2 linked regions of the Geminicoccus roseus DSM 18922 genome follow. The protein of the gene in region 1 binds, or shares a complex with, the protein of each later gene. Links are inferred from orthologs where the notes say so. Each region holds a gene or a part of one and is shown on either strand. Other genes may lie near its edges. The genes, in order: dnaG and GEMRO_RS0119195.

Region 1 (9,143 bases):
GGCGGCGTGTGGTCGAACGGATCGCCCAAGGCGACAATGCGCCCTTCCTTGAACAGCCTTGCCACCAGCATCTTGAGCTTGTGGCCGACCAGCTTGTCGCCGCCATAGACGTAGACCGGCTTGCCGGTGGCGCAGGCCTCGCTCATCATCGACACCGAATCCACGCCCACCACGATCGCATCCGCCAGGGCCAGCATCCCCAGATAGGGATTCTCGCCGGGATCGCCAGGCTTCCAGCTCACATGCGGCAGCTTCAGGGTCGCCTCCAGCTCGGCGGCGGAAGTCTCGCCGGTCCGCCGGCTGGTGGTGACCATCAGCGAGCCGCCCATGCTCTGGGCCAGCGCCATCGCCCGCAGCCCCAGGTCGCGCGCCCAGTCGCGCCGGTACTGCACGTGGCGGGCAGGCCCGCCCGCCAGCACCGCCAGCCGCGGCCGGGGCAGGTGGGCGAAGCGCTGGGCCATGCGCTCGCGCGCCTCGTTCAGGCGGCGCGCGCTCACCCGGTGCGGGGCGCCGGTGACCCGGACCACCTCCACCTCCTCGTGGGTGAGCTTGCGGTCGTGATGCGGCAGGACCAGCAGGTCGATGTCGGTGGAGACCGCCGGCCGCATCACGTGGACGATCCGGGTCCGGCCGCCGGCCTGCTTCTTGATCCAGCGCGCCACCGGCAGGCAGCGCCGGCCGCAGGTGATCAGGAGGTCCGGCCAGGGCGGCTCCAGGGCCGACCTCGCCTTGCGGTTCAGCCCGACGACGCTCGCCCCCAGGATCCGCACGTCGAAGCGCGACAGCCAGCCAAAGCCCATGTGTTTCTCGACCATGGGCCAGGGCAGCGCGTCGCCGATGCCTTGCACCTGCGTGGCATGGCCCGGCCGGTCGTCCAGCAATCCCCAGACGACCGGCGAGACAGACGACACAGGGAACGCTCCTTTTTAGCCGAACCGGACTTCGAGGATCTCGAAATAGCGGGTGCCGCGCGGGGTCGAGACTTCGACCGTCTCGCCGCTTTCCTTGCCGAGCAGCGCCTGGGCGAGCGGCGAGGCGATCGAGAGCAGGCCCTGCTGGATCTCGGCCTCGTCGGGGCCGACGATCTGGTAGGAGGTCTTCTCGTCGGTCTCCTCGTCGACCAGCTTCACCGTGGCGCCGAACATCACCTTGCTGCCCGACTGGGTGGCGATGTCGATCACTTCGGCGCGGGAGAGCTTGTCCTCCAGCTCCATGACCCGGCCCTCGATGAAGCCCTGCCGTTCCCGTGCCGCGTGATATTCCGCGTTCTCGGACAGATCGCCGTGCTCGCGCGCCTCGGCGATCGCCCGGATCACCGCCGGTCGCTCGACGGTTTTCAGGCGCTTGAGCTCTGCCTCCAGCCGCGTGTGACCCATGGGAGTCATCGGGATCTTGTTCAGCATTCAGTCAACTCTCGAGAAGCAGGAATCACGCTCCACGCGCGCCTGGGGACACCAAATCGTCGGCTCGGGATAGCTGAAAATAGGCTTGCAACGGTACCACCGCAAGATCGCCGCTGGCCAGCGCCCCCAGGGCCTGGACCACCGCCTTGGCGCCGGCGAGCGTCGTCGTGTACGGCACCCGGTTCATCAGGGCCTCGCGCCGCAAGGAGTAGCTGTCCTTGATCGCCTGGCGCCCGTCGGTGGTGTTGATCACCAGCACGACGCCCTTGTCCTTGATCCGGTCCACCACGTGCGGCCGGCCCTCATGGACCTTGTTGATCTCCTCGACCGGCACGCTGGCCCCGCGCAGCACCGCCGCCGTGCCGGTGGTCGCGACGATGCCGTAGCCGAGCTCGACCATCCGCCGGCCCATCTCGACCGCGGCGGGCTTGTCCTGGTCGCGCACCGACAAGAACACCGTGCCGCTCTTCGGCAGCGCCTGGCCGGAGCCGATCTGGCCCTTGAGGAAGGCGGTGCCGAAGTCGCGGTCCAGGCCCATCACCTCGCCGGTCGACTTCATTTCCGGCCCCAGGATCAGGTCGACGCCCGGGAAGCGGGCGAACGGGAACACGGCCTCCTTGACCGCGACATGGTCGAGCGCGCGCAGGTCCAGGTCGAAGCTGGACAGGGGCTCGCCCGCCATGATCCGCGCCGCCATCTTGGCGAGCTGCCGGCCGATCGCCTTGGCCACGAACGGCACGGTCCGCGAGGCGCGCGGGTTCACCTCCAGGATGTAGACGACCTCGCCCTTGACCGCGAACTGCACGTTCATCAGGCCGCGCACGTTCAGCGCCTTGGCCAGCGCCTTGGACTGCCGCTCGATCTCGGCGATCACGTGCTTGGGCAGGGAGTAGGGCGGCAGCGAGCAGGCGCTGTCGCCCGAATGGACGCCGGCCTCCTCGATATGTTCCATCACCCCGGCGACCACGCTGTCGGTGCCGTCGGCGATCACGTCGACATCGACCTCGATCGCGTCCGACAGATAGCGGTCGATCAGCACCGCCCCCTGCTCGGACACCGCCGCCGCTTCCTTGGCGAAGGCCTTGGCGTCGGTCTCGTCATGGACGATCCGCATCGCCCGGCCGCCCAGCACGTAGGACGGCCGCAGCATCACCGGGTAGCCCAGCTCGTTGGCCTTGCTCACCGCCTCGTCGGCGCCGTTGGCAACCGCGCTCTCCGGCTGCTTCAGCCCCAGCCGGTGGAGAAGGCCCTGGAAGCGCTCGCGGTCCTCGGCGAGGTCGATCGAATCGACCGGGGTGCCCAGGATCGGGATCCCGGCCTTCTCCAGGTGGTGGCTGAGCTTGAGCGGGGTCTGCCCGCCCAGCTGGACGATGCAGCCGAGCAGCGTGCCGTTGCTGGCCTCCTTGGCGCAGATCTCCAGGACGTCCTCGGCGGTCAGCGGCTCGAAATAAAGGCGGTCGGACGTGTCCGGGTCGGTGGACACCGTCTCCGGGTTGCAGTTGACCATCACCGTCTCGAAGCCGGCGTCCTTCAGCCCGAACGCGGCATGCACGCAGCAATAGTCGAACTCGATGCCCTGGCCGATCCGGTTTGGCCCGCCGCCCAGGATGATGACCTTGGTGCGGTCGGAAGGCCGGCTCTCGTCCTCGGCCTCGTCCTCGCCGAACGCCGGCGTCTCGTAGGTCGAGTACATGTAGGGCGTCTGCGATTCGAACTCGGCGGCGCAGGTGTCGATCCGCTTGTAGACCGGGTGCACCTTGAGGGCATGGCGCTGGGCGCGGACCGCGTCCTCGCTGCTGCCGACCAGCCTGGCCAGGCGCTTGTCGGAAAAGCCCATGGCCTTGAGCCGGTGCAGCTCGTCCCGCGTGCCAGGCAGGCCGTCCGCCGCGAGCGCCGCCTCGGTGTGGACGATCTCCTCGATCTGGCGCAGGAACCAGGGGTCGAACCGGGTGATCTTGTGGATCTCCTCGACGCTCATGCCCTCGCGCAGCGCCTGCGCCGCCACCCGGAACCGGTCCGGGGTCGGCTGGCCCAGCATCTCCACCAGCGCGTCATGCGGCGGGACGTCGGCGGGCAGCTCGATCTCGTCCAGGCCGGACAGGCCGGTCTCCAGGCCGCGCAGCGCCTTCTGCAGGCTTTCCTGGAAGGTCCGCCCGATCGCCATCACCTCGCCCACCGACTTCATCGCGGTGGAAAGCAACGGCTCGGTTTCGGGGAACTTCTCGAAGGTGAAGCGCGGGATCTTGGTGACCACGTAGTCGATCGACGGCTCGAAGCTGGCCGGCGTCACCCGGGTGATGTCGTTCTGCACCTCGTCCAGCGTGTAGCCCACCGCCAGGAGGGCCGCGACCTTGGCGATCGGGAAGCCGGTCGCCTTGGAGGCCAGGGCGGAGGAGCGCGACACCCGCGGGTTCATCTCGATCACGACCATGCGGCCGCTGGCGGGATCGATCGCGAACTGCACGTTGGAGCCGCCGGTATCGACGCCCACCTCGCGCAGCACGGCGATCGAGGCCGAGCGCATCCGCTGGTATTCCTTGTCGGTCAGCGTGAGCGCCGGGGCGACGGTGATGCTGTCGCCGGTATGCACGCCCATCGGATCGACGTTCTCGATGGAGCAGATGATGATGCAGTTGTCCGCCTTGTCGCGGACCACCTCCATCTCGTACTCCTTCCAGCCCAGCACCGATTCCTCGACCAGCACCTCGGTGATCGGCGAGGCGTCCAGGCCGGAGGTGACGATCCGCTCGAACTCTTCCCGGTTGTAGGCGATGCCGCCGCCGGTGCCGCCCAGCGTGAAGGAGGGGCGGATGATCGCCGGCAGGCCGGTCAGCTCCAGCGCTTCCCGCGCCTGCTCCATCGAGCGCACGACCACCGATTTCGGCATGTCGAGGCCGATCTTGATCATCGCCTCGCGGAACTGCGCCCGGTCCTCGGCCTTGTCGATGGCCGGCAGCTTGGCGCCGATCAGCTCGACCCCGAACTTGTCCAGGACGCCGCTCTCGGCCAGCGCCTTGGCGGTGTTCAGCGCCGTCTGCCCGCCCATGGTCGGCAGCAGCGCGTCCGGGCGCTCCTTCTCGATGATCTTGGCGACGAAGTCCGGGGTGATCGGCTCGATATAGGTGGCGTCGGCCGTCTCCGGGTCGGTCATGATCGTCGCCGGGTTCGAATTGACCAGGACGATCCGATAGCCCTCGCCGCGCAGCGCCTTGCAGGCCTGGGTGCCGGAATAGTCGAACTCGCAGGCCTGCCCGATCACGATCGGGCCGGCGCCGATCACCAGGATCGACTTGATGTCGGTACGTTTGGGCATGGTTCTGGCTCGGCCGATCGGACGTTCAGGGCAGGGCGGAGTTGGGCTCGGGTCAGGCGGAGGCGCGGCGGGCGCGCACAGCCTCCACGAAACGCTGGAACAGGTAGCTGCTGTCGGCCGGACCGGGCGACGCTTCCGGATGGTACTGGACCGAGAACACCGGCCGGCCTTCCAGCGCGATGCCCTGGATCGTGCCGTCGAACAGCGAGCGGTGGGTGACCTGGATGCTGGCGGGCAGGCCGGTCTCGTCGATGGCGAAGCCGTGGTTCTGGGAGGTGATCTCGACCCGCCCAGTGGTGAAGTCCTTCACCGGGTGGTTCGCGCCGTGGTGGCCAAAGCGCATCTTGGTGGTCTTGGCGCCCAGCGCCAGGCCCAGCAGCTGGTGGCCAAGGCAGATGCCGAACACCGGCAGGTCCGCATCGACCACGTCCTTGATCACCGGCACCGCATGGGCGCCGGTGGCGGCGGGATCGCCTGGGCCGTTGCCGAACAGCACCCCGTCCGGGTCCAGCGCCCGGATCTCTTCGGCGGTGGTGGTGGCCGGGACCACCGTGATCCGGCAGCCCTGCTCGGCCAGCGAGCGCAGGATGTTGCTCTTGATGCCGTAGTCGACCACCACGACGTGCGGGCCGTCGCCGCTGCCCACCGTGTAGCCGCCCGGGATCGACCAGCCGGCCTGCTGCCAGCCATAGCGCTGGGTGGCGGAGACGCCGGTGGCGAGATCCTGGCCGACCATCGAGGGCGCGCCGGCGGCGGCCTTCTTGAGGGCGTCGAGGTCGAGGGCCCCGTCGGGGGCGACCTGCAGGGCGGCGTTCTGCGCGCCGCGGTCGCGCAGGTGCCGGGTCAGCCGGCGGGTGTCGATGCCCGAGATCGCGCCGATCCCGTGATCGGCCAGCCACTGCTCCAGCGAACGCTCGGCGCGCCAGTTGGAGGGGGCGGTCGGGAAGGCGCGGAACACGGCGCCGGCCGCATAGGGCGTGCCAGCCTCGGTGTCCTCGCCATTCACTCCGACATTGCCGATATGCGGAAACGTGAAGGTCACGATCTGCCCGGCATAGGACGGATCGGTCAGAATCTCCTGGTAGCCGGTGATCGCGGTGTTGAACACGATCTCGGCGGTGCGGATGCCGGCTGCACCATGGCCTCGGCCGAGGAACACGGTGCCGTCGGCGAGCGCCAGGGCGGCGGTAGGCTTGGAGCCTGGGTTGGTCATGGCGCGCCTTCCGGGAATGAGGCACGAACCGGCTTTGAGCTGCGGGCGTGCGGAACGGCGGCCGTGACATGCGTCACGACCCCGCCGCTTCTGCCATCCTGGCTCTTGCCGGTCAAGGCAGAGTGGTTCTACACATCATGCAGATAAACGATGAACGTAAGATGTCCTGAAATACAGGAACGGATGCCACTTGAATCGTTTCAGGCGGGAGGATACCTGCCGCTCGCTTGGCGGCTCGCAGGGCCGTTCGGACCGTTCGTCCGCGACGAGCTACCCATGCGTCCACCGGAGGTGGGTTGGTGTTACGTGAAAAACTGGCGGCCGCTCTCAAGGAGGCCTCCACCCTCAACGACGAGCGTGCGATCCGCACGCTGCGTCTCGTCCGATGTGCACTGAACGAGCGACGGTTCTGTGACAAGGAATCCGGCCGGAGCGACGAGATCGAGGATTGCGATCTCGAGCAGATGATGGCGGCGATGATCGCGCAGCGGCGCGAGCAGATCGGCCGCTACGAGGAGCAGGGCCAGCTGGAGCTGGCCCGGCAGGAAGAGGAGGAGATCGAGATCATCTCCCGCTTCCTCACGCCCGCGATGAGCGAGGAAGACACCGCCCAGGCGGTGGACGCCGCGCTGGCGCGCACCGGCGCGCAGAAGGTCAAGGACCTGGGCCGGGTGCTGGCCGAGCTGAAGGCCGAGTTCGCGGGACGGATGGATTTCAGCCGCGCGAAGCTCATCCTGCAGCAGCGGCTGCACTGACCCGGCGACATTCGGGCCATCGTCCTTCGGGCGGGCCAACATCCTTCAGGCGGGCTATCATCCTTCAGGCCACCATCTTGCGGAGGGACCGGTGAGCAGCGGGCCACGGCCGAACCTGGACGAGTTCAAGGCGCGGCTGCCGCTGGTCGAGATCGTCGCCCGCCATGTCCGCATGGTCCGCAAGGGGCGCGAGTGGCAGGGGCTCTGCCCGTTCCACAAGGAAAAGAGCCCGTCCTTCGCCGTGGTGGAGGACAAGGGCTTCTTCCACTGCTTTGGCTGCGGTGCCCACGGCAACGCCATCGACTTCATCATGCGGGCCGAGAACCTGGAGTTCGGCGACGCCCTGGAGCGCCTGGAGGAGCTGACCGGCATCCTCGCACCCAGGCGCGAGGGGCCGGCCGCGCCCCGGGTCGACCAGGACCTCTACGCGGTCAACGCCGCCGCGGCCGAGTGGTTCGCGGTCCAGCTCGCCGGGGCCGCGGGCCGGGAGGCGCGGGCCTATCTGGAGCGCCGCGACCTGCGCCCCGACAAGATCCAGGCGTTCGGCCTGGGCTTTGCCCCTGGCGGCGGCCATGCCCTGGTCGAGGCGCTCTCGGCGCGGGGCCTGTCGGTGCAGAAGCTGGCCGAGGCCGGCCTGGTCCTGATCGACCAGGAAACCGGCCGGGCACCCTTCGACCGGTTCCGCAACCGCCTGATGTTCCCGATCCGCGACGAGCGGGGCCGGGTGGTGGGGTTTGGCGGCCGGGCGTTCGGCGACGCCAAGCCCAAATACCTGAACACCGCGGAAACGCCGCTCTTCCACAAGGGCGAGCAGCTCTACGGCCTCGACCTGGCGCTGGCCCCGGCCAGGGCCGCCCGGCGGGTCGTGGTGGTCGAGGGCTATGTCGACGTGATCGCCATGCACGAGGCGGGCCTGCCGTTCGCGGTGGCGCCGCTCGGCACCGCCCTGGGCGAGCGCCAGCTGCAGCGGCTCTGGAAGCTCTCGGCCGAGCCGGTCCTGTGCTTCGACGGCGACGAGGCCGGCCGCCGGGCGGCCGACCGGGCCGCCGAGCGGGCTTTGCCGTTCCTGGCGCCGGAGCGCTCCCTGCGGGTGGCGTTCCTGCCGCCCGGCAAGGACCCGGACGACCTGCTGCGCAGCGAGGGCGCCCAGGCGGTCCACCGGGTGGTCGAGGGGGCGGTGGCGCTGGTCGACTTCCTCTGGTCGATCGCCATTGAGGGAAGGCCGATCGACACGCCGGAGCGACGGGCGGCCCTGCGCCGCGATTCGGTCGAGCGGCTGCGCCGGATCGGCGATCCCGAGCTGCAGCGGCAGTACGTGACCGAGTTCCGGCGCCGCCTCGACATCCTGATGCCGTTCCGCGCCCCCCAGGCGCGCCGCCAGCCCATGATCGCCCAGGTCGCCGGCAGCAGCCTGCGCCCGTTCGACGAGCGCGAGCGGCTGGAGCGGGCGCTGCTGGCGCCGGTGATCGGCGAGCCGCGCCTCTTGCGCTCCCTGGAGGAGGACATCGCCGACTTCGGGTGGAAGATTCCCGACCACCGGCGGCTCGTCAGCCACATGCTGGAGTGGTATGCGCTCTCTTTGGAGGAAGATGCCGGTGCAGAGCTTGACGGCAGCGCCCTGCACCACCATCTGGCCAGTTCAGGCTTGGGCGAACTCGTCGACCGGATCCTTGGTGATCGGTCATCTGGTAACAACCAGCGCCAGGCGACGTCGGACGAACTGGTCCTCGAACAGTGGGCCAGGCTTCGCGGGAAGAGAGCGCTGCGTGCGCGTGCGCGTGCAGCCTTCGCGGGATCGGTGAATTCCGACGGCGACGTCGGGGATTGACGACTCGCGCGCTCCACCAGCGTCCTTCGTGTCCAATCGGCAACAGTGAGAAATTCACCGCGCGGTGAGGGCACCGCGCGGCTTCGGCAATTCCGGCGTTAGCGGCTTGCACCGGCCGCGACAGGAGGTTTTCCGCATGGCGAAGAGCCAACCCCTCAAGGTGGCGACGTCGTCGAGCAAGTCCAAGGCAGCGGCCAAGACGATCGTCCGGACCGGCGTGGAGCAGCTGCTCCAGGCCAATCCGGCCCTGCGCAAGCTGGTCCAGACCGCGCGCGAGAAGGGCTCGATCTCCTACGACCAGCTGAACAACGGTCTGCCCGCCAGTGCCACCCCGGAACAGATGGACGAGATGATCGCCTATCTGGAATCGCGCGGGGTCTCGGTCGTGCGCGAGGAAGCCGAGGATGGCGATGCCCGGGCGCGGGGCGAGGGCGAGGAGAATCTCGAGCTCAGCGACCAGCAGGCCGCCGAGAAGGAAGAGGATTCCGACAAGGAAGATTCGGACGAGCCGGAGCAGGAAGAGCTCGGCCGCACCGACGACCCAGTCCGGATGTACCTGCGCGAGATGGGCTCGATCGAGCTTCTGTCCCGCGAGGGCGAGATCGAGATCGCCAAGCGCATCGAAGCTGGC
Region 2 (9,084 bases), 1.7 Mb from region 1 along the record:
GCGGCGTTCGATGCGCGCCATCACGAACCTCCCGACGGACTCTGCCGGACGATGCTCAGCGCTTGCCGACCACGATGGGCCCGTCGGCGCGGCCATGGATGAACTGGTCGACATGCTCGTTGCCCGACCGGTCGAGATCGTCGACCGACCCGAACCAGATCACCTTTCCCTGGTAGAGCATGGCGACATAGTCCGCGATCTTGCGGACCGAAGCCATGTCGTGGGTGATCGAGAGGGCCGTGGCGCCCATCGCGCGGGTGATGGTCCGGATCAGTTCGTTGATCACGTCGGCCATGATCGGGTCGAGCCCGGTGGTCGGCTCGTCGAAGAAGATGATTTCCGGCTTCAGCGCCACGGCTCGGGCGAGGCCGACCCGCTTCTGCATGCCGCCCGACAGTTCCGCCGGCATCAGGTCGGCGACGTCGGGCGACAGGCCGACCTTCTCCAGGTTTTCGACGGCGATCCGCTTGGCCTCGGCCTTGCCGATCTTCTCGCGCGCCTGCACCCCGAAGCTGACGTTCTGCCAGACCGGCAGGGAGTCGAACAGCGCCCCGCCCTGGAACAGCATCCCGAACTTGTGGCGGATCTCCGCCAGTTCCTTCCCCGAGGCCCCGACGACCTCGGTGCCGTCGACCTTGATCGACCCGGAGTCGGCGGACATCAGGCCCAGGATGCATTTCAGGAGCACCGATTTGCCGGTGCCGGAGCCGCCGATGACGACCACCGAACTGCCGGCGGGGACGTCCAGGTCGACGCCCTGCAGCACCTTCTTCGGTCCGAAGGACTTGTACAGGCCGCGAACCGCGATCTTGGAGGGTGCTTGGGTCATCGGGTGAAGAAGATCTCGGTCATGATGTAGTCGAAGACCAGGATCAGGATGGCGCCGGTCACCACCGCCTGGGTGGTGGCGAGGCCGACGCCCTGGGCGCCGCCGCGACTCTGGTAGCCGTGCCAGCAGCCCATCAGCGTGACGATGAAGCCGAACACCGCGGCCTTGGCCAGGCCGACCAGCACGTCCTGCGCTTCCAGGTAGAGCCAGGTCTGATCCATGTAGGCGTAGGGGCTGAAGCCCAGCTTGCTGACCCCGACCAGGAAGCCGCCGAACACGCCGATCACGTCGGCGACCATCACCAGCAGCGGCAGCATCAGGGTGCCGGCCAGCAGGCGCGGGAAGATCAGGTAGCGCTGGGGATCGGTGGAGAGCGTGGTAAGCGCGTCGATCTGCTCGGTCACCCGCATGGTGCCGAGCTCGGCCGCCATGGCGGCGCCGACCCGGCCAGCCACCATCAGCCCGGCCAGCACCGGCCCGAGCTCCCGGGTGAGCGAGACGACGACGATGGTCGCCACCGCCGATTCCGCCTCGAACCGGGCGAAGCCGGTGTGCGACTGCAGGGCCAGCACCATGCCGGTGAAGATCGCGGTAAGCCCCACCACCGGCAGCGAGTAGAAGCCGATATCCACCATCTGGCGCAGGATCTGCGCCGGGTACCAGGGGCCGATCAATCCCCGGGTGATGGAGACGAGGGCAAAGGATACGAGCGCACCCACATGCTGGCAGAGATCGAGAACAGCCGCCCCGATCTGACGCAACGGATTCAAGCACCACCTCCAACATAGCGGCGCTCGATGCGCGACCCCAGCCTGACCAGCAGCTCGTAGGGAATCGTCCCGGCCGCGGCGGCGTAGCGGTCGACTGCCCCGGCACCGGCCAGGACCTCGACCGGCGTGCCGGGGCGCACCTGGCCGTCCAGCGCGGTCACGTCGATCGTGACGAGATCCATCGAGATACGGCCAACGACCGGCACGTCCATTCCCGCCACTTTCACGGTGATCCTGCCGCCGGCGGCCCGCAGGAGGCCGTCGGCGTAACCAATCGGCAGGGTGGCGATGCGCGTTCCCCTGGCGACCTGATGCGTGGCACCGTAGCCCACGGTGCCCGGCGCCTCAACATCGTGGACCTGAATGACCCTAACCATCAGCCGGACCACCGGCTTCAGGGCGACCGGCCTGTCCGCCACCGGCTGCGCGCCGTAGAGCGCGATGCCCGGGCGGACCAGGTCGAAATGGAAGCGCTTGCCCAGAAGGATTCCCGACGACGCGGCCAAGCTGGCCGGGGCTGCCGGCAGCAGCGCGCGCATCGCCTGGAAGGCCTGGTGCTGGGTCTCGTTCAGCGGATGGCCCGGCTCGTCCGCCACGCCCAGATGGCTCAGCACCAGCACGAGGTCGATGCCTTCCAGGTCCAGGTCGCCCAGATCCTTCGCGTCGAACCCCAGCCGGCACATGCCGGTGTCGAGCTGGATGGCCGCCGGCAGCCGGCGTCCCAGGTCAGCGGCGGTTGCGCGCCAGCGCGCCAGCTGGGACGGGTCGTTCAGCGCCGGCAGGATCCGGGCCTGGGCGAGTTCGCGCTCGGCACCCCAGCCAGGGCCGCCCAGCAGGAAGATCCGGGCGTCCGGCTGGCTTTGGCGTAAGGCCAGCGCCTCGTCGCTGGTGGCCACGAAGAAGGTCTGGCAGCCATCCGCCGCCAGCGCGCCCGCCACCTGGACGGCCCCCAGCCCGTAGCCGTCCGCCTTCAGCACGCCCGCCACTTCCGCCGACGGAGCGAGGTCCATCAGCAGCCGGCGGTTGGCGACGATCGCGTCGAGATCCACCTCGAGCAGGGGCCGGTCGCTGGTGAAGACCGGCTCAGAACGGTGGCGCATCGCTGTAGTCGATCATCTCGGGGTTGCGGAACCGGCCGTACTGCGCGTCGAACTGCAGGGTCACCGTGCCGATCGAGCCATGGCGGTGCTTGGCGACGATCACGTCGGCCTTGTTGGCGCTCTTCTCCATCCGCTCGTGCCACTCGGCGTAGCGGGCGTTGTACTTGTCGCGGTCCTCGCCTTCCCGCTGCATCGGCTCGGAGCGGGACAGGTAATATTCCTCGCGGAACACGAACATCACCACGTCGGCATCCTGCTCGATCGATCCCGATTCGCGCAGGTCCGAGAGCATCGGCCGCTTGTCCTCGCGCTGCTCGACGGCGCGGGAGAGCTGCGAGAGCGCCAGGACCGGGATGTTCAGTTCCTTGGCGATCGCCTTCAGCCCCTGGGTGATCTCGCTCACCTCCTGGACGCGATTGGCCTGCGAGGCCGTGCTGCCGCGCAGAAGCTGCAGGTAGTCGACCACCAGCACGGACAGGCCGTGGCGACGCTTCAGGCGGCGGGCGCGGGTGCGGACTGCCTGGATGCTGAGCGCCGGCGTGTCGTCGATATAGAGCGGGCGGCGGGCCAGTTCCTGGCTGGCCACCACCAGGCGCTTCCAGGCATCCTCGTCGAGCATGCCCCGGCGCAGCTCGTCCGACGGGATCCTGGATTCGGCGGAAAGAAGCCGGGTCGCCAGCTGCTCGGCCGACATCTCCAGCGAGAACACGCCGACCGGGTAGAGCTTGTTCTCGTCCTCGTCGTCCATCGACGTCGCCGCGGAATTGGCGGCGATGGTGACCGCCAGGGCGGTCTTGCCCATGGAGGGACGGCCGGCCAGGATCAGCAGGTCGGATGGCTGCAGCCCGCCCAGCTTGTCATCCAGCCCCTGCAGGCCGGTCGGCACGCCGGTGACCCGGCCGGCCTTCTTGAAGGCATCCTGGACCAGGTCGACCGCGGCGGTGATCACGTTGGTGAACGGCCGGAAACCGCCTTCGGCGGCGCCCGCCTCGGCCAGGCGGAACAGCTTCTGCTCGGCTTCCTCGATCTGCTCGCGCCCGGGCGCCGTTTCCGACTTGTCGTGGGCGCGGTTGACCACCTCGGTGCCGACGTCGATCAGGCCGCGCTTGAGCGCCAGGTCGTGGATCTGCTCGGCATAGTGGCCGACGTCCAGCACCGCCTCGGCGGCGCGCGCGAGCTTGGCGAGGTACTTGGCCCCCTCCATGCCCTTGAGCGCCTCGTCGTCCTCGAACAGGAGCTTGAGGGTCACCGGGTCGGCCAGCAGGCCGCGCTCGATCCGCTGGGCGCACATCGCCCAGATCCGGGCATGGACCGGCTCGTAGAAATGCTCGGCGGTCAGGAACTCGGCGGCCCGGTGGAACGCCTCGTTGTCGACGAGGATCCCGCCCAGAACCGCCTGCTCCGCCTCCAGATTGTGCGGGCGGACGCGGAACGCGGGCTCGTTGTCCTGCCCGTGCGGCAGCGGTGCGATCATGATCTCGGCCATGGGCGATCTCTACCAGGGGCAGGCCACAGGTGCGAGGCCGCTACGGCCACAAAGCCGCATCAGGCAACCCTGGCCTGAACGCAGCGCATGGCTGGCGATGGAGGGCTCAGCCCTCCATCTTGAGCGCCGCCAGGAAGGCTGCCTGCGGGATCTCCACCTTGCCAATGGAGCGCATGCGCTTCTTGCCGGCCTTCTGCTTCTCCAGCAGCTTGCGCTTGCGGGTGACGTCACCGCCGTAGCAGCCGGCGATCACGTCCTTGCGGAACGGCTTGATCGTCTCGCGCGCGATCACCTTCGCCCCGATCGCCGCCTGGATGGCGATCTGGATGTTCTGCCTGGGGATCAGCTCCTTGAGCCGCTCGCACAGGGCGCGGCCCCGGGTCTCGGCAGCGGAGCGGTGCACGATCAGCGCCAGGCTGTCGACCGGATCGCCGTTGATCAGGATCGACAGCTTGACGAGGTCGCTCTCCTCGTAGTCACCCAGCTGGTAGTCGAAGCTGGCATAGCCGCGGCTGAGCGACTTCAGCCGGTCGTAGAAGTCGTACACCACCTCGCCGAGCGGCAGGTTGTAGACGACCATCGCCCGGGTGCCGACATAGGTCAGCTCCACCTGACGGCCGCGCTTCTCGCTGCACAGGCCGAGGATCGCGCCCAGATACTCGTCCGGCACCAAGATGGTGGCCTTGATCCAGGGCTCCTCGATGAACTCGATCTTGGTCACTTCCGGATAGTCGGCCGGGTTGTGCATCTGGTGCACGTCGCCGCCGGTCAGGTGGACCTTGTAGATGACCGAGGGCGCGGTGACGATCAGGTCGAGGTCGAACTCGCGGTCCAGCCGCTCCTGGACGATCTCCAGGTGCAGCAGGCCCAGGAAGCCGCAGCGGAAGCCCGGCCCCAGCGCCAGGGACTGCTCGGGCTCGTAGGCGAAGCTGGAATCGTTCAGGCGCAGCTTGGCCAGGCTCTCGCGCAGGTTGCCGAACTCGGCGGTGTCGGTCGGGAACATCGAGCACCAGACCACCGGCTGGGAAGGCCGGAAGCCAGGCAGCGGCTCGGCTGCTGGCCGCTTCTCCTCGGTGATGGTGTCGCCGACCTGGGCGTCCGCCAGTTCCTTGATGCTGGCGGTCAGGAAGCCGACCTCGCCCGGCCCGAGCGAGGCGACCTCGACCTTCTTGGGCGTGAACACGCCGACCCGGTCCACCGGGTGTACGGCGCGGGTACCCATCATCTGGATGCGGGTGCCCTTGGTGATGGTGCCCTCGCGGATTCGGATCAGCACCACCACGCCCAGATAAGCGTCGTACCAGCTGTCCACGACCAGCGCGCGCAGCGGCGCCTCGGCATCGCCGGTCGGCGGCGGCACCTGCCGGACCACCGCCTCCAGCACCTCGCCCACGCCCTGGCCGGTCTTGGCCGAGATCATCAGCGCCTCGGAAGCGTCAAGGCCGATGATGTCCTCGATCTGCGCCTTGACCCGGTCGGGCTCGGAGGCCGGCAGGTCGACCTTGTTGAGCACCGGGACCAGTTCGAGGTCGGCGTCGATCGCCTGGTAGGCGTTGGCCAGCGTCTGCGCTTCCACCCCCTGGGTGGCGTCGACCAGCAGGATGGCGCCCTCGCAGGCGCGCATCGACCGCGACACCTCGTAGGAGAAGTCGACATGGCCGGGCGTGTCGATGAGGTTGAAGACGTAGTCCAGGCCGTCCTTCGCCTTGTAGGCGAGGCGGACGGTCTGCGCCTTGATGGTGATGCCGCGCTCGCGCTCGATGTCCATGCTGTCGAGCACCTGGCTCGTCATCTGGCGCGCCTGCAGCCCGCCGCACAGCTCGATGAAGCGGTCGGCGAGCGTGGACTTGCCGTGGTCGATGTGAGCCACGATGGCGAAGTTGCGGATGCGGGCGAGGTCGGTCATGGAAGCCTGAGCAGACGAGGGGCCGCCGCTATGTGCACGCGGAACGGCCGCAAGCCAAGCCCCTCGCCCCAAATCGGGCCGTGCAGACGTCCTGCCCGGCCCGATTTCGCCGGTTCAGCGGCTGGCGGCACGCTCCGCGTCGTATTTCTGCCGCATCGCATCCACCGCCTGGCTCTGCTTCTCGGCCAGCTCGGTGCGCACCGCCCCTGCCCGCTCCGCGGCCTGCAGCGTCGAGTGCGCCTGGCCCTGGAAGCGCGGCATCACGTGCTGGGCGATCAGGTCGTAGCTGAGCTTGGTGGCCACCGGATTGGCCCATTCATGAGCCAGCATCAGATAGGCGCCGAAACCGCCATTCGACTGCTTCCAGAGCCGCTCGATCTGGCCGGTCACCATGTCCGGCGTGCCGACCGCGCCCAGGCCGGTCTCGTTCACGAGGTCGATCATCTCGCGCACGGTGCGCCCGGGCACCGCCATCTGCGGGAAGGCAGCCACCGACTGGAAGTAGTGGAACCACTGCTCGATGCCGTACTCGACGTCCTTGTAGGCCTGCTCGGTGGTCTCCGCGGCATGGACCAGGCCGACCAGGCGCCACTTGGAGCGGTCGACGGTGGTGCCGGCCCGCGCCGCGCACTCCTCCATCACGCCCCAGTGGAGGGCCAGGGCGTCATAGCCCGCCGCCATGGTGGCACCGATCGACAGAAGGCCGCAGCCATAGCGGCCGGCCAGGCGCGGGCCGGAAGGCGAAGCCACCGCCGCCACCGCGACATCGAACAGCGGGTTGGAATAGGGGCGCAGGTGCAGGCGCGCCTCGCGCAGGTCCCAGCGCTCGTTCCTGAAGGTCACCGGCTCCTCGGTGGTGAGCAGGCGCATGATGACGTCCAGGCTCTCCTCGAGCAGCCGCCGGGTGTCGGCCTGGTCGATGCCGATCATCTGGGCGTCAGTCGGCAGAGCTCCCGGCCCCACCCCCAGCATCACCCGGCCATGGGTCAGGTGATCCAGCATCACGATGCGCTCGGCCACCCAAAGCGGGTTGTGATAGGACAGGCTGACGACGCCGGTGCCGAGCTTGATCCGCCGGGTCCGCTCGGCGGCGGCGGCGATGAAGATCTCCGGCGAGGCGATGATCTCGCTGCCGGCGGAATGATGCTCGCCGAACCACGCCTCGTCATAGCCCAGGGCATCCAGGTGCTCGACCAGTTGCAGGTCGCGCTGCAGTGCCAGCGTAGGATTGACGCCGGCGGCGTGGAACGGCGCCATGAAGACGCCGAAACGGAGCCTGTCGTTCATGTTCTGGATGCTTCCCTGACGAAACCATGATTGGCGCCCTATGAGCGCGGGCGGCATCCAAACGCCCATGGCTCCGGGCGGCAAGCGGTTTCGGCCATGCAGCAGCCTCGCGCGACGACGAGACACCGCATGGCCAGGAAGCGTTCCGGTCAGCCGCGCAGGGTGGCGCCGGTCGCCTTGACGACGCTCGCGACGATCTTCTGGGAAGCCGCCTCGATCATCTCCTCGGTCAGGGTACGGTCCTGCGACTGCAGCCGCACGCCGATCGCCACCGACTTGCGGCCATCCCCGAGCGCCGCGCCACGATAGACGTCGAACACCGACACGTCCCGCACCAGCTGCTTCTCCGCCTGGCGGATCGCCTTGAGGAGGGCGTCCACCGCCACCGCCTCGTCGACGACGAAGGCGAAGTCGCGCTCGACCGCCTGGTAGGGAGAGGCATGCAGAGGTCCCCGGCTCCGCCCGGCCTTGGCACGCGGCTTGGGCAGGCTGTCCAGGTCGAACTCGAAGGCCATGACCGGCAGGTCGATCCCGGCCTTGGCCAGGATCGCCGGATGGACCTCCCCGAACGACGCCAGCACCTGGGGACCGAGCCGCACCCGGCCGGAGCGGCCCGGATGGAACCAGTCGGGCGCATCGGCGCTGACCTGGGCCGTGTCGACCTTGGCACCGGCGGCGGCCAGCAGGGCCAGCACATCGGCCTTCACGTCGAACAGGTCGACGTTGCGGGCCGGCTCCGCCCAGTGCCGGCCGCGCATTTCCCCAAAGCGCAGGCCGGCGCAGGACCGGCACTGCTGCCCGGGCTCGGCGGCGATGAAGCGCGGCCCCACCTCGAACAGCCCGCCCGAGCGGAAGCCGCGATCCGCGTTGCGGCGGACCGCATCCAACAGATTGGGCAGGATCGAGGGGCGCAGGGCCGCCAGGTCGGCGTGGATCGGGTTGCGCAGGAGGATCGGGGCCTCGGCGCCAAAGCGCCTGGCCTGTGCTTCCGGCATGAACGTCCAGGTGACCGCTTCCAGGAGGCCGCGCGCGGCAGCCAGCCGGCGCACGTCGGTGCGGCGGCGCTGCTCCGGCGTCACCACCGGCGCGGCGACTGCGGCGGTGCGCGGCACCGAGACCGGCGGGATATGGTCGTAGCCGTGCAGGCGGGCGACCTCCTCGACGATGCAGGCCTCGGTGGACACGTCATGCCGCCACGACGGCACGCCGATCTCGTAGAGGTCGGGGCCGCCCTCGATGGTGAAGCCCAGCGCCTTCAGGCCTCGCTCCATCTCGTCGCGCTCGACCGTGATTCCGGCCAAGCGCGCGATCTGCGCGGTATGGAAGGCGACGGTGGCATGGGTCTCCGGCACCTTGCCGGTGACCTCGACCGGGCCGGCCCGGCCGCCGCAGAGCTCCTGGATCAGACGGGTGGCGAACTCGGTGGACGGCAGCACCAGCTCAGGATCGATGCCGCGCTCGAAGCGGGTGCGGGCGTCGCTGTCGATGCCCAGGCGGCGGCCGGTCTCGGCGGTGCGCAGCGGGTCGAACAGGGCGACCTCGAGCACCACGTCGGTGGTGGCCTCGTCGCAGCTGGTCGAGACACCGCCGACCACGCCGGCCAGGCTGACCACGCCGGTGTCGTCGCAGATCACCGTCATGCCGGCGGCCAGCGTGTGGGTCCTGCCGTCCAGCCCTTCCAGGGTCTCGCCGTCGACGGCCTCGCG

The links.
Region 2: the proteins of dnaG (region 1) and GEMRO_RS0119195 are in contact, whole or in part, in a crystal structure (PDB 2R6A), measured with the Geobacillus stearothermophilus proteins. The link is inferred for Geminicoccus roseus DSM 18922 from one-to-one orthologs. Residues at the interface, in WP_049624496.1 of Geobacillus stearothermophilus: Lys456, Leu457, Leu458, Pro459, Ala460, Asn463, Ala464, Leu467, Leu535, Leu536, Ile537, Ala538, Gln544, Glu545, Asp548, Tyr549, His552; in WP_033016901.1 of Geobacillus stearothermophilus: Ser13, Glu15, Ala16, Gln18, Glu91, Leu92, Asp94, Ala95, Val96, Pro97, Thr98, Ala99, Ala100, Asn101, Tyr104, Tyr105, Ile108.

Annotation. Positions count from the first base shown.
Region 1 is NZ_KE386572.1:2,140,493-2,149,635, forward strand. What follows is about bases 6,212-9,143. They hold dnaG (DNA primase), read left to right. Parts: upstream 6,212-6,775; coding sequence 6,776-8,512; downstream 8,513-9,143. Other genes in these bases: GEMRO_RS0111125 (GatB/YqeY domain-containing protein), read left to right, coding at 6,212-6,684; rpoD (RNA polymerase sigma factor RpoD), read left to right, coding at 8,649-9,143. In the rest of the region: GEMRO_RS29070 (mitochondrial fission ELM1 family protein), read right to left, coding at 1-911; transcription elongation factor GreA, read right to left, coding at 927-1,400; carB (carbamoyl-phosphate synthase large subunit), read right to left, coding at 1,429-4,716; carA (glutamine-hydrolyzing carbamoyl-phosphate synthase small subunit), read right to left, coding at 4,769-5,929; more of GEMRO_RS0111125, read left to right, coding at 6,157-6,211. UniProt on the Escherichia coli protein: RNA polymerase that catalyzes the synthesis of short RNA molecules used as primers for DNA polymerase during DNA replication.
Region 2 is NZ_KE386572.1:3,853,226-3,862,309, reverse strand. What follows is about bases 1,935-4,807. They hold GEMRO_RS0119195 (replicative DNA helicase), read right to left. Parts: upstream 4,186-4,807; coding sequence 2,683-4,185; downstream 1,935-2,682. Other genes in these bases: lepA (translation elongation factor 4), read right to left, coding at 4,292-4,807; alr (alanine racemase), read right to left, coding at 1,935-2,699. In the rest of the region: DNA repair protein RadA, read right to left, coding at 1-21; GEMRO_RS0119210 (ABC transporter ATP-binding protein), read right to left, coding at 56-829; GEMRO_RS0119205 (MlaE family ABC transporter permease), read right to left, coding at 826-1,599; more of alr, read right to left, coding at 1,596-1,934; more of lepA, read right to left, coding at 4,808-6,091; GEMRO_RS0119185 (LLM class flavin-dependent oxidoreductase), read right to left, coding at 6,206-7,378; pheT (phenylalanine--tRNA ligase subunit beta), read right to left, coding at 7,528-9,084. UniProt on the Escherichia coli protein: The main replicative DNA helicase, it participates in initiation and elongation during chromosome replication. Travels ahead of the DNA replisome, separating dsDNA into templates for DNA synthesis.